2 linked regions of the Heliomicrobium gestii genome follow. The protein of the gene in region 1 interacts with the protein of each later gene in a pairwise test. Links are inferred from orthologs where the notes say so. Each region holds a gene or a part of one and is shown in the gene's direction. Other genes may lie near its edges.

Region 1 (4,749 bases):
GCCCAACCTGGGCGTCGTGCGCATCGCCGAAGGCCAGAGCTTCGTCATGGCCGACATCCCGGGCTTGATCGAAGGCGCCCACACCGGCGCCGGCCTGGGCCACGACTTCCTGCGCCACACCGAGCGCACCCGCTACCTTGTCCATGTTCTGGACATCTCCGGCAGCGAGGGGCGCGACCCGCTGGAAGACTATGACGCCATCAACCGGGAACTGGTCCTCTACAAGCCCGAATTGGCCAACAAACCGATGGTTGTCGCCGCCAATAAAATGGATCTGCCCGGCGCTGAGGAACAGCTGGCGCGCCTGCGGGAGAAGCTCGGTGAAGAGGCCGTGATCTTCCCCATCTCGGCGGCCACCCGCCAGGGGTTGGACCCGTTGATCTATCACGTTCACAAGGGACTGGAGGAACTGGGGCCTGTCGTCTTCGAGACGGTCACCGCAGACGCGCACATGGATGTTCGCTTCTCCGGCAAGGCTGAGGAACGCTTCAAGATCCACCGGGACGAAGAGGGCGTCTTTGTCGTCACCGGCAAGGAAGTGGAGCGCCATGTGGCCATGACCGACATGGAAAACGAAGAATCGGTGGCCCGCTTGCAGCGCATTTTTGACGTGATGGGCGTCGATCAGGCCTTGCGCGACGCCGGTTGCCAACACGGCGACCCTGTCCGCATCCGCGACCTGGAGTTTGACTTTATCGAGTATGCCGCCCAATATGCCGATCGTGGCGACGACGGCGAATAAATTGATTGCCCAATTTGCTCGATTCTGAAAAAATTGTGTAAAAAGGGTCAAGGCAGGAAACGCCCGTCCTATCGAGAATAAACCACAATACAAAAGGGACGATCCTGTATACAGGACGCTGTTACAGGTCGTCGCCGACGCCCATCAATCGACTGTGGAGGTGGCCCCCGTGTTTGGACGCCAGGACCTGCCCAAGGCCCGCCGCGTCATCGTCAAGGTCGGCACCAGCACCTTGACCCACGGCACCGGCAAACTGAACCTGGAGCAGATGGAAAAGCTGGTCCGGCAACTGGCCGATCTCTCCAACCGGGGTCATCAGGTCATACTGGTCAGTTCCGGCGCCGTTGGCGCCGGCATGGGGCGATTGGGTCTGGAGAAGCGGCCGAAAGCGGTGCCGGAGAAACAAGCCTGCGCCGCCGTCGGCCAGGGCATTCTCATGCATATGTATGAAAAGCTTTTCGCCGAATACGGCCTCGTCGTCGCTCAGGTGCTGTTGACGCGGGACGACTTCGCCTTCCGGGAGCGCTACATCAACGCCGGCAATACCCTGGAGGCGCTCCTGCGGATGAACGTCATCCCCATCATCAATGAAAACGATACGGTCTCCATCGACGAGATCCGTCTTCGCTTCGGCGACAACGATACCCTGTCGGCCTTAGTGGCCGGTCTGGTTCAAGGCGACGTGCTGATCCTGTTGACCGATATCGAAGGTCTTTATTCGGCCAATCCGCGGGTTGACGCCGAAGCGGTTTTTATCCCTGAAGTGGCAGAGATCACGCGGGAGATCGAAGCGATGGCCGCTGGCGCCGGCTCCAACCTGGGCACCGGCGGGATGGCCACCAAGCTGCAAGCGGCCAAAATCGCTGTTGAATCGGGCGTCGCCATGGTCATCGCCCAAGGCAGCCGGCCCAACGGTCTCCGCGAGATCATGAACGGGGAAGAGGTAGGGACCTTGTTTTTCCCCAATGAAAAGCCGCTGCCTGGCTACAAGCGCTGGCTGGCCTTCAGCTCAGCCAGCAGCGGCCGCGTCTACATCGACGCCGGCGCCGCCGAGGCGATCGTCTCCGGCGGAAAGAGCTTGCTCCCTTGCGGCATCACCCGGGCGGACGGTGATTTTCAGAGCGGCGATATGGTGAGCATCATCGCGCCGGAAGGCCTGGAAGTGGCCCGCGGCGTCACCCAGTATTCGGCAGACCAGGTCCGGCGGATCATGGGGAAACAGTGCCAGGACATTGAAGCGGCCTTGGGCGCAAAAGGCGTTGACGAGGTCGTGCACCGGGACGATCTGACCGTTATGGTCTCCCGGCATATCGGATAAGAAGCAAAGGCGAAACAGGGGGAAAGAGCCATGAACATGTATTCCGAACTGTCCCTGAAGGGCAAAAAAGCCAAAGACGCCGCTTACAAACTGGGGTCGTTGTCCTCGCAGGTGAAAGACAAGGCCCTTGAGGCGATGGCCTACGCCTTGGTGGCCCAGGAGGAAGAGATTCTGGCCGCCAACGCCCTTGACGTGGAAGCGGGACGGCAAAAAGGCATGTCCAAGTCGCTCTTAGATCGGCTGATGCTGAATAAAAAGCGTGTCGAAGAGATGGCGGAAGGTCTCTATGCCCTTGTCAGCCTGCCCGATCCGATCGGCGAAGTGAAGCGCCAGTGGCGCCGCCCCAACGGCCTTGAAATCGGGCAGGTGCGGGTGCCCCTCGGTGTCGTCGGCATCATTTATGAAGCCCGTCCGAACGTCACCGTCGACGCCGCCGGCCTTTGCCTGAAGACGGGCAACGCCGTCTTGCTGCGCGGCGGTTCTGAGGCGATTCGCTCCAACATGGCCATCGTCAAGGTCATCGCCAAGGCGGCTGAAGAGGCCGGCATCCCGGAAGGGGCCATCCAGTTGGTGGAGGACACGAGCCGGGAAGTGGCCCAGCAGATGATGACCATGAACGATTACCTGGACGTGCTCATCCCCCGCGGCGGCGCCGGTCTGATCCAGGCGGTCGTCAAAAACGCCACCGTCCCGGTCATCGAAACAGGTGTTGGCAACTGCCACATCTATGTGGACGCCGACGCCGATCTGGAAATGGCGGAACGGATCATCATTAACGCCAAGTGCCAGCGCCCCGGCGTCTGCAACGCCGCCGAGTCGCTTCTCGTTCACCAGGATGTGGCCCGCAAGTTCATCCCCCATATCGGCAAGGTGCTGACGGAGATGAACGTGGAGCTGCGCGGATGTCCCCGCACCCTCTGTTTCTTTGAGGGGATCAAGGAGGCCACCGAAGAGGACTATGCCACGGAGTTTCTCGATCTGATCCTGGCCGTTAAGGTTGTCGACAGCTTCGATGAGGCCCTTGAACATATCCGCAAATACTCGACCGGTCACTCGGAGGCCATCATCACCCGCGACTATGGCCGCGCCCGCGAGTTCACCCGCTGTGTCGACGCCGCCGCTGTCTACGTGAACGCCTCGACGCGGTTCACCGACGGCTTCCAATTTGGCATGGGCGCCGAGATCGGCATCTCCACCCAAAAACTGCATGCCCGCGGTCCCATGGGACTGAACGAACTGACGACGATCAAGTACGTCTGCTACGGCGATGGACAGATCCGCTAATCACCCTGTTGAGCGCAAGGGCTTTATCATCGGTCCCCATGGCGTCGTCATCTCCATCCCGGAAGACCTGACTGACTATGAGTGGGTGGACACCACCTTCGGGATCAAGGTGCCCAAATTCAAGGTGAATCAAACGGGCGACGGGATTGTACGCGTCGGCATCATGGGCGGGACCTTTGACCCTGTTCACTTTGGCCATCTGGTGACAGCCGAAGCGGCGGCCGATCTCTTCGACTTGTCTGTCGTCGTCTTTGTGCCCTCAGGGAGACCGCCCCACAAACGGAGCCAGCTTGTGACCGACCCTTGGGAACGCTATCGCCTCACCGAGTTGGCTACCTGCTCGAACCCGCGTTTTCGCATGTCTGATGTGGAGGTAAGCCGCCCCGGCTATTCCTATGCCATCGACACGGTCCGCTCCTTCCGGAGCGACTATGGGGAACAGGCGGAGTTTTTCTTCATCACCGGCGCCGACGCCATCTTGGAGATCATGACCTGGCGCCAGATCGATCAGTTGATGGCCGAATGCCGTTTTATCGCCGCCTACCGCCCCGGTTATGGCCGCGATCACCTGCGCGAGGCGGTGGCCTGCATGGAGGCGTTTTCCGGACGGATTCACCTGATCGAGGTGCCAGCCTTGGCCATCTCGTCGACCGACATCCGCCAGCGCCTCGCCCAGGGGCGTTCCGTCAAGTACCTCTTGCCCGAGCCGGTGGTCCACCGCATCATCGAAACGGGAAGTTACCGCTAGCACCCCGCGAATAACCCCGCCGTATCCGGTCATACTAAGTCGCGAGCGCAGGGCGAAAGTACATCGCTTGAGGCCGAGTATCATGGGGTTATGGTGAGGTGAATGGAATTGACTCGGACCCTTTATGTGGGCAATTTGCCTTGGGCAACGAAGCCCGAAAACCTGACGGATCTCTTTTCCCCCTACGGGGAGGTGCTGAGCAGCCGGATCATCACAGACAGAGAGACAGGGCGATCAAGAGGATTCGGTTTCGTCGAGGTCAGAGATGAAGACGCCGAGCGCATGGTGGAAGCCATGAACGGCGCCGAGTATGAAGGCAGGATGCTGACCGTCAACGAGGCCAAGCCCAGACAGGACCAATAAAAGAATTTATATGCACCTCCTAGACCGTAATGGGATAGGAGGTTTATTATTGTGTATGACGGAAAGGATGATCCTGTTGGGAGATTGGCAAGCCATCAGCCGGCGACTGAAGGAAGATCTGGCCCGTGCATTGAGCCCCCGTCGCTACGCCCATACGGTGGGGGCCGGCGAGACGGCCTTTCGATTGGCAGTCCGGTGGGGCGCCGACGCCGAGCGGGCCCGTGTGGCCGGACTGCTTCACGACATCGCCCGCGAGTGGCGGGCCGATCGGCTGATCGAGGCCTGTGAGGAAGC
Region 2 (7,720 bases), on another replicon or contig:
ATAAGGGTGCGGAACTGCTGGCGTCCATTCAGAAGAATGTCAAGGTGATGGATAACAGCGGTCGGGAGTCGATGACCACCTTCGAAAAAGGGCTTGGGGATGTGGTGGTAACCTATGAAAATGAGTTGCTGCTTCGGAACATGGAACAACCACTCTATGACGTGATTTATCCGAAAGCAACGGTTCTAATCGAAAACCCTGTCGCGTTAGTGGATAAGAACGTAGAAAAACATGGAAATCGTGCGGCGGTTGAGGCTTTTGTCACCTTCTTACAGTCCCAGGAAGCGCAACGCGCCTTTGCCAAGTATGGTTTTCGTCCAGTCGTGCCCGAGGTGGTCGCGGAAACGAAAGATAAGTTTCCCCAACCGGAATGGCTTTTTGATATTCAGTATCTTGGCGGTTGGGATACCGTGTTTGAACAACTCTATGGGCCAAAAGGAGTTTGGACGGAAATTGTCGAAGGTAAAAAGGGTGCATAATCTCAACAATGGAGCTTGAATATGTGGACGGTAAGTAAAAACGCTGATACCCCGACAACGATCGCGGACATAAGCGGGTTCGCGCTGCGCGGCGGGGTGATTGGATATCTGTTGCTCATGGTGGTCATTCCGCTGGGGGGATTGCTTTCGCAAGCCTCCCTCGGCGGTTTGGCCGGTTTTTTTACTACCCTTCAATCGCCGGCCGCAGTGTTTGCGTTTAAACTAACAATCGCGCTCGGACTGGTGACAGCGTTGATCAATAGCGCAGCAGGGTTGGTCATCGCCTATGGTTTGGTTCGGTATGATTTGCCGGGAAAACGATTGCTGAATGCGCTGGTGGATTTACCGATGGCCATCCCAACGGCGGTGATCGGGATGATGTTACTTGGCTTATATGGGCTGCAGGGCTTGTTTGGTCGTTGGCTAACGGAACAAAAACTTGCGATAATCTTTGACTATCCAGGGATTTTACTGGCCCTGTTGGTCGTAACGTTCCCTTTTTCGATACGAACTGTGCAGCCGCTCTTAGAAGCCGGCTGCAGTCAGATGGAGGAAGCGGCCAAAACCCTTGGCGCCGGCCGCTGGCATATTTTTTGGTATATCTTGCTGCCTATGATCCGTCCGGGTCTGTTTTCCGGTTTTACGTTGACCTTTTCACGGGCGATTGCGGAGTTCGGTGCGATCGTGCTGGTCTCCGGCAACATTCCGCTGAAAACGCAGGTGGCGTCTGTGTATATCTATGGTTTAGTGGAAAGTTCTGATATCACGGGAGCGGCGGTGATGTCTGTCTGCTTGCTGACCCTTTCGCTGATGATGCTTTTGTTGCAGCATCGGTGGGCGCAAAAATGGGGGGGGATTCGCCGTTGATCCGTTTTTTTGTGGCAGCGTTCATTTATCTGTGGTTCGGAATTTTATTGCTTGCGCCGATGGGGGCTTTACTGGTGGAAGCCTTCACCGGCGGGGTTGCTGCTTTTTTGAGGGAAGTTATGCGGCCCGAAGCGGTGCACGCCCTTTGGGTAAGTATCGAAATAACGCTGGCAGTTGTCTTGATTAACGGATGTTTTGGTGTGTTGATCTCGATTGTTCTGGCTCGCCACAGGTTTCCCGGCAGGTCTTTGGTCAACAGCCTGGTCGATTTGCCCTTTGCTGTCTCTCCGGTTGTAGCGGGGTTAATGTTGGTCTTGCTTTACGGTCCGAATCGTTTGTTTGGGGCTTTTTTTGGTTTATGGGGGATAAAAGTCATATTTGCAATTCCCGGTATGATTCTCGCTACCGTTTTTGTTACGTTGCCTTTTGTGGTGAGGGAACTGGTTCCCTTATTAGAGGCCTTGGGGACGAGACAGGAAGAGGCGGCCTATACACTGGGCGCAGGATCGTGGCAGACGTTTTGGCAGGTTACTCTCCCGTCTATTCGCTGGAGTCTCGCCTACGGGGTTGTTATGACCGCGGCGCGTTCCTTGGGCGAGTTCGGGGCTGTTATTGTCGTATCGGGTAATCTCATTAGTGAAACCCAGTCTGCCACACTCTATATCTACCAGGCGGCTGCCGATTTTAATTTGCGTGGCGCCTATTCGGTGGCTCTCGTGTTATCTTTCCTTGCCGTTGCTCTTGTCGGGCTGTTGGAGTGGGTCAAAGGGCGGCGAGAGGGGAAGCCGTCCTTCTGAGTGAAAAAAGGTGTTTGTGATTGTAAAAATGGTCATGGAGGTGCACGCAGATGAAGATTTCGAAGAAAACAGACTACGCGTTGCGGGCTTTGTGCACCTTGGCGGAGTCCTATGGCGACGAGCCGGTATCCTTGCGGGAACTGGCCGAGAGAAACCGGATACCCAAACGCTTTTTGGAACAGATCATGTTGGACTTGAAAACGAAAAACTGGGTGACCAGTGTGCCGGGAAAGTACGGCGGGTATGTGCTCGCCTGTTCGCCGGAACAGATCACGCTCGGGCAGGTGGTGCGTCACTTTGATGGCATTCTAGCCCCGATTGGTTGTGTATCGGTCACACAATACCAGGCGTGCACCGAGGAGAGTGTTTGCAAATTCCGCCGATTGATGGCGGAAATTCGCGATTTCGTTGCTCGCCAGATGGATTCGACAACGCTGTTGGCTGTAATCGAAGGAAAACCGCTGTTGCCGCCGGGCCGGCCAGATGAGTTCTATTTGGGAAAATAAGTTGACTAGGGAGTAGGGCTACTGTCCCGAGGGAAGCTGGAAAGCTCAACAGGAGGCGCTTTTTTTTGACGGTTGAGGTGAAACAGTTAAGCAAGTCTTACGGGAAGGGACTTCCGCCGGCTGTTGACGAGGTTAGCTTCAAGGTGCTCGATGGCGGCATTACGGCGTTGCTTGGCCCAAGTGGCGGCGGAAAGACAACCTTGCTTCGGCTTATTGCGGGATTGGAGACGCCCAGTGCCGGTGAAGTGCATTTGGCTGGGCAGCGGGTGGATCATCTCCCGCCGCAAAAGCGGGAAATTGGCTTTGTCTTTCAAAATTACGCGCTGTTTATGCATATGACGGTTTTTGAAAACATCGCTTTTGGGCTGAGAATGAAGAAATGGACGAAAAGCGCCATTCACGATCGCGTGAATGAGTTGATGGGGGTTACGGGCATTGCTGGATTGGAAATGCGATATCCCAGCCAGTTGTCCGGCGGGCAGCAGCAACGTGTCGCCTTCGCTCGGGCGTTGGCGGCGAAACCGCGGTTGTTGCTCCTCGACGAGCCCTTCGCCGCTGTAGATGCCCAGATCCGGAAGGAACTGAGGCTATGGCTTCGCCAACTGCATGACGAGATTCCGGTGACGAGTCTATTCGTTACGCATGACCAGCAGGAGGCGTTGGAATTGGCAGATCAAGTGGCTGTCATTCAGCAGGGCAGACTGGAGCAATTGGGAAGGCCACAGGAGATCTATGAACATCCTGTCACCGCCTTTGTCGCGCGTTTCATGGGGGACGCGAATTGGCTCTCCGCCGAGGTGTCGCAAGGAACGGCAGTGGCCGGAGAATGGTCTTTTCCTGCACCCCAGTGGCCTGATGGCACCAGGGTCGATCTGTTGATCCGTCCGGAAGATGTTGAAATCAAACTGTGCTCAGGGGAAGAATGCGACCAAAGAGAAGTGGGGCAATCCTATTGTTTGGGGCAAGTGCAGTCCTTGACCTTTTTGGGTCAGGGGTTTCGAGTGGTTCTTCGGTTGGATAATGGAATGTTGCTAACAGCGTTACTTACGAATGAGAAAGGCGCAACTCTCCAAAGGGGTCATTCTGTTTTAGTCGGTGTGCAAAAGGGAAGGGTTTTTCTCGGTGAGTCGCCCCACAACCGATGAAACTTGTGGTAATATATTCAACACAACCCATTCTTTTTATTGGAGGCATTGTGCGTTGTTGAAAAAAGTGATCTCTATCGGTTTGTTCCTTACCCTTGCGGTAACGGTAACCGGATGCGGTTTCAACCAAACTAAGGCGGCAGACGAGACGACGAATTCCCCTTCGGCAAACAGTGGAGCCCAAGTAAATCCGGCGAATTCCGATGCAGCCGCGGGAAACGCACCGGTGAAGATGGAAGAGGTCCGCAAAGAAGCGGAAAAGGGTGACACATCTGCCCAGTACAAGCTCGGAACGATGCTGGTTAACGGCGACAACACAGAGAAAAATGTAGATGAGGGCCTAAAGTGGCTGAAGCAAGCAGCCGAACAGGGTGATCCCAAAGCCCAAAATAACCTCGGTGTTTTTTACTTTACCGGTAACGGTGTCGCGCCGAACGGGGAAGAGGCGGTAAAATGGTTTCAGAAAGCCGCCAATCAGGGGTATGACAAAGGGCAGTATCACCTGGGATATGCCTATTTAAATGGTGTTGGTGTGCCTCAAAACGCGACCGAAGCCTTCAAGTGGTTCCAATCGGCCGCTGAAAATGGGAACAAAGATGCCCAGATTGCCTTAGCCTTGATGTACGAAGATGGCGTGGGGACCTCTAAGAGCCGGGAACAGGCCCTCGCGTGGTACCAAAAGGCGGCGGCGCAAGGGGATAAAGGGGCCCAACAGAAGGTCAACCTGTTGAAGCAGGCGGCGGCCCAAGGCGCCGGCGGCGTAACCCCGGCGAAGTAGCACTACATAATAGCAGGGTTCAAATGAATCTACATATAACGAAACAAAACAGAGCAAATTCAAGGGAGGCTGTTGTTATGAAGAAAAAATGGAATGGCAAAGTCACTTCTTTGGCGCTAACCTTGTCACTCGCTTTGGCGACGGTTGTGATTCCCGGCGTTGCCAATGCAGGGGATTATACTGTCGGGAAAAACGGAGACGTCTGCAAGGAAACATCCCTTGATATGCGGCTTGAATTTCCAGCCAACACCTTTAAGGCAAAAGGCCAAATTAAGATCAAACCTGTCGATATCGCCAAAATCGCTCCGAACGATCGCTTTTATGTGACCCGGGTGATCGACGCGAACTTCAATAATGCTGCCGGCAACTATGTCGCCTCCTTAGAAAAGCCGATGCGCGTCATTTTCAATATCAGCGATATCGACTTCGCCCGAGCCAGTCAGATGAAAACCGATTTGCCGATCGGTCGTTTTCACGTCGGTTACTGGAACGAGGGTGAAAAGAACTGGGACCTGCTCTCTTCACGCATCTTCTGGGATGGCCATTATGGCGCGGTAGAAGCGGAAACAGGTCATGCCTCGGGAACTTACGCCTTGTTATGGTGCAATCAAGATGAGTCCCTCAGCCCGGTGATGGACAATGCGATCCGTGTTGCCGTTGACTACGAATTGCTCAATGCCCAACCGGCTCCCTATTCCAAAGACGGACGTACGATGGTTCCGCTGCGACTGGTGGCTGAAAAGCTGAAAGCCGACATAAATTGGACAGGCAGTGAACAACGGATCGATCTGGTTCGCGGGCTGGATACGGTGCAACTCTGGGTGGGAAAAACCGATGTGGTTAAGAACAAGAAGCCCTTGACCGTATCTGACCCGAGCACCATCGTTGCGCCGGAGATTGTCGATGGGACGACCTATGTACCATTACGGCTGATTTCGGAGGCCTTTGGCGTGAAAATCGACTGGGATGGCGTCACGAAGACGGTCTATATCAACAATTTTTAAGCTTTTCCCAATTGATTCCCCAACGGATCGGGTAGCCCGGTCTAGAAACGACTGCAGGGAGGCATCGGGGCCTCTTGCAGTCGTTTTTTGAGTGGAATGTCCTTTATGGTTGTAATGGGTGCAATGATGATAAAATAAAGGCATCGCTGTGCGGAAGCTGATGAGATTGAAAGTAACCTTTAACAGTGAAGTATCCCGTCACAATTGACGGAAAGGTCGCTAAAACAGACACATGGCGGCAGTTCGGAGTAACACCGACCCACTGGCGAAAAAATCTGCGAAACATGTTGTATGAACTTTTAATAGCTCGATAACTTTCATATCGGTGTGCTTTGTATATACCATTTTTTCATGTCCATATCGATAAATCTGGATTTTTGAACAACGGGGGATCGAAGCTTGAGTGACTGGTTGCCTGGAAAATGCCTAGTCATCATCCCCGCCTATAATGAGGCGGAAAATATCGCCGGTGTTCTCGACGAACTGAGACAGGTCACGCCGTGGGTGGATGTCGTCGTCATCGACGACGGCTCGCGTGACAAGACGGCGGAGATAGCCGCCCACCATGGCGCTGTCGTTCTTCGCCATCCTTTCAATCTGCGCTACGGGGCGGCGCTACAGACGGGATTTAAGTATGCTGTTCGCTATGGCTACGACTACGTCATCCAGTTTGACGGCGACGGCCAGCATGATCCGGCCAACATCCTCGACATGGCGCGGGCGATGAAGGACACCTGCGCCGATATCGTCATCGGGTCTCGTTTCGTCGACAATAAAAAACACACCAACTGGATGCGCGGCTTGGGCATCAAGATTTTTTCGCTCCTGATCAAGCTGTTGACTCGGCAGGATGTGGCTGATCCCACCTCCGGTCTGCAATTGCTGAACCGCCGTGTCTTCTCCTTCTATTCACGACCCAACCAGTTTCCCGTCGATTTTCCCGATGCCAATGTGCTCGTGTTGATGATCCTGGCCGGGTTTCGCGTGACCGAGCGGCCGGCCTCGATTCGAGAGCGGTTGCACGGCGAGAGCATGCACACGGGCTTGAAAGTCGTCAAATACCTTGCGACGATGATGTACAGCATCTTTATCGCCATCATCAAGGGACGAGCCTACCGGAAGGTCCTGGCCGTCAACGCGGAAGGGAGCCATTCCCGGTGAGTCTAAAACTGATCTGGTTTGTTCGACTGGTCGCCTTTGCCTTTGCGGTCTATGTCATTCGGAAGGTAAAACAAAACCGCCTCAGTGAAAAGGAGTCCATGTACTGGATGGCGGGCACGTTGGCGATCCTCTTTTTGGCTCTTTGGCCGAAACTGGTGGACATCGCTGCGGCCTATCTGGGAGTGGCCTATCAACCGGCGTTGCTCTTTTTCCTGGGCATCCTGTTCATTCTGGTCATCCTCTACCGTCAGGCCAGCCATATCTCCCAACTGAAAGAATCGAACAAGGAACTGGCGCAGATGGTGGCCTTGCTTGATGCGGAAGTGCGGGCTTCGAAGGCAGTGGGAGAGGCGAAGGCAAGCGATGCAGGCGCGGGCCTTACAGATACGCGCCCAACAGCGCGCTGAGCAAATGCGCAATTTGACAGCCATTCCAAAGAATGAGGGACAGAGTTCCATCATGTGTGCTTGTTTTACGCCCATAACCCCGCTATAATGGGGAGTGACTTCTGGCAATGGGGGAGAGTCCATGTCCAGGCCAATCCGGGTTTTACACATCATAGGCGGCGGAGAGATAGGCGGCGCCGAGATCCACATCCTGGACTTAGCCAGACACTTTTCTCCGCAAGAAGTGGAACTGCGCCTCTGTTGCCTCTTTCCGGCGCCGCTCTTGCAGCGCGCCCAAAAACAAGGCATCCTCGCCACCGCTGTGCCGATGCGCAGCAAGGTGGATCTCATCGGTTTTTGGAAGGTCCTGCGGCTGATTCGTCAGACGCAACCGGCCATCGTCCATACCCATGGGGTGAGGGCCAACCTGATCGGACGATTGGCGGCGAAAGTGGCCGGTGTCCGCTGCACCGTGACGACCGTTCATAGCGTCTTAGCGAACGATTATCCCGACCAGTTGTCCCGGTGGATCAACTTCTGGTCCGAGAAGCTGACGGCCGCCTTGACCGAGCGCTATATCGTTGTGGCCGACTTTCT

The links. Proteins that work in one complex are often made in the same cells at the same time.
Region 2: the proteins of GTO89_RS04470 (region 1) and GTO89_RS08525 interact in binary tests that used the Escherichia coli proteins (3 or more experiments, as listed by UniProt). The link is inferred for Heliomicrobium gestii from one-to-one orthologs.

Annotation. Positions count from the first base shown.
Region 1 is NZ_WXEX01000003.1:128,473-133,221, forward strand. What follows is about bases 1,311-4,217. They hold GTO89_RS04470 (glutamate-5-semialdehyde dehydrogenase), read left to right. Parts: upstream 1,311-2,090; coding sequence 2,091-3,344; downstream 3,345-4,217. Other genes in these bases: proB (glutamate 5-kinase), read left to right, coding at 1,311-2,060; nadD (nicotinate-nucleotide adenylyltransferase), read left to right, coding at 3,328-4,092; GTO89_RS04480 (RNA-binding protein), read left to right, coding at 4,195-4,217. In the rest of the region: GTPase ObgE, read left to right, coding at 1-742; more of proB, read left to right, coding at 912-1,310; more of GTO89_RS04480, read left to right, coding at 4,218-4,455; bis(5'-nucleosyl)-tetraphosphatase (symmetrical) YqeK, read left to right, coding at 4,511-4,749. UniProt on the Escherichia coli protein: Catalyzes the NADPH-dependent reduction of L-glutamate 5-phosphate into L-glutamate 5-semialdehyde and phosphate. The product spontaneously undergoes cyclization to form 1-pyrroline-5-carboxylate.
Region 2 is NZ_WXEX01000006.1:104,976-112,695, reverse strand. What follows is about bases 1,890-4,754. They hold GTO89_RS08525 (ABC transporter ATP-binding protein), read left to right. Parts: upstream 1,890-2,714; coding sequence 2,715-3,794; downstream 3,795-4,754. Other genes in these bases: GTO89_RS08515 (copper amine oxidase N-terminal domain-containing protein), read left to right, coding at 4,650-4,754; GTO89_RS08520 (tetratricopeptide repeat protein), read left to right, coding at 3,862-4,572; GTO89_RS08530 (RrF2 family transcriptional regulator), read left to right, coding at 2,194-2,649; GTO89_RS08535 (sulfate ABC transporter permease), read left to right, coding at 1,890-2,143. Also shown: GTO89_RS08545 (sulfate ABC transporter substrate-binding protein), read left to right, coding at 1-479; GTO89_RS08540 (ABC transporter permease), read left to right, coding at 501-1,346; more of GTO89_RS08535, read left to right, coding at 1,343-1,889; more of GTO89_RS08515, read left to right, coding at 4,755-5,576; GTO89_RS08510 (glycosyltransferase family 2 protein), read left to right, coding at 5,976-6,737; GTO89_RS08505 (DUF2304 domain-containing protein), read left to right, coding at 6,734-7,144; GTO89_RS08500 (glycosyltransferase), read left to right, coding at 7,266-7,720. UniProt on the Escherichia coli protein: Part of the ABC transporter complex CysAWTP involved in sulfate/thiosulfate import. Responsible for energy coupling to the transport system.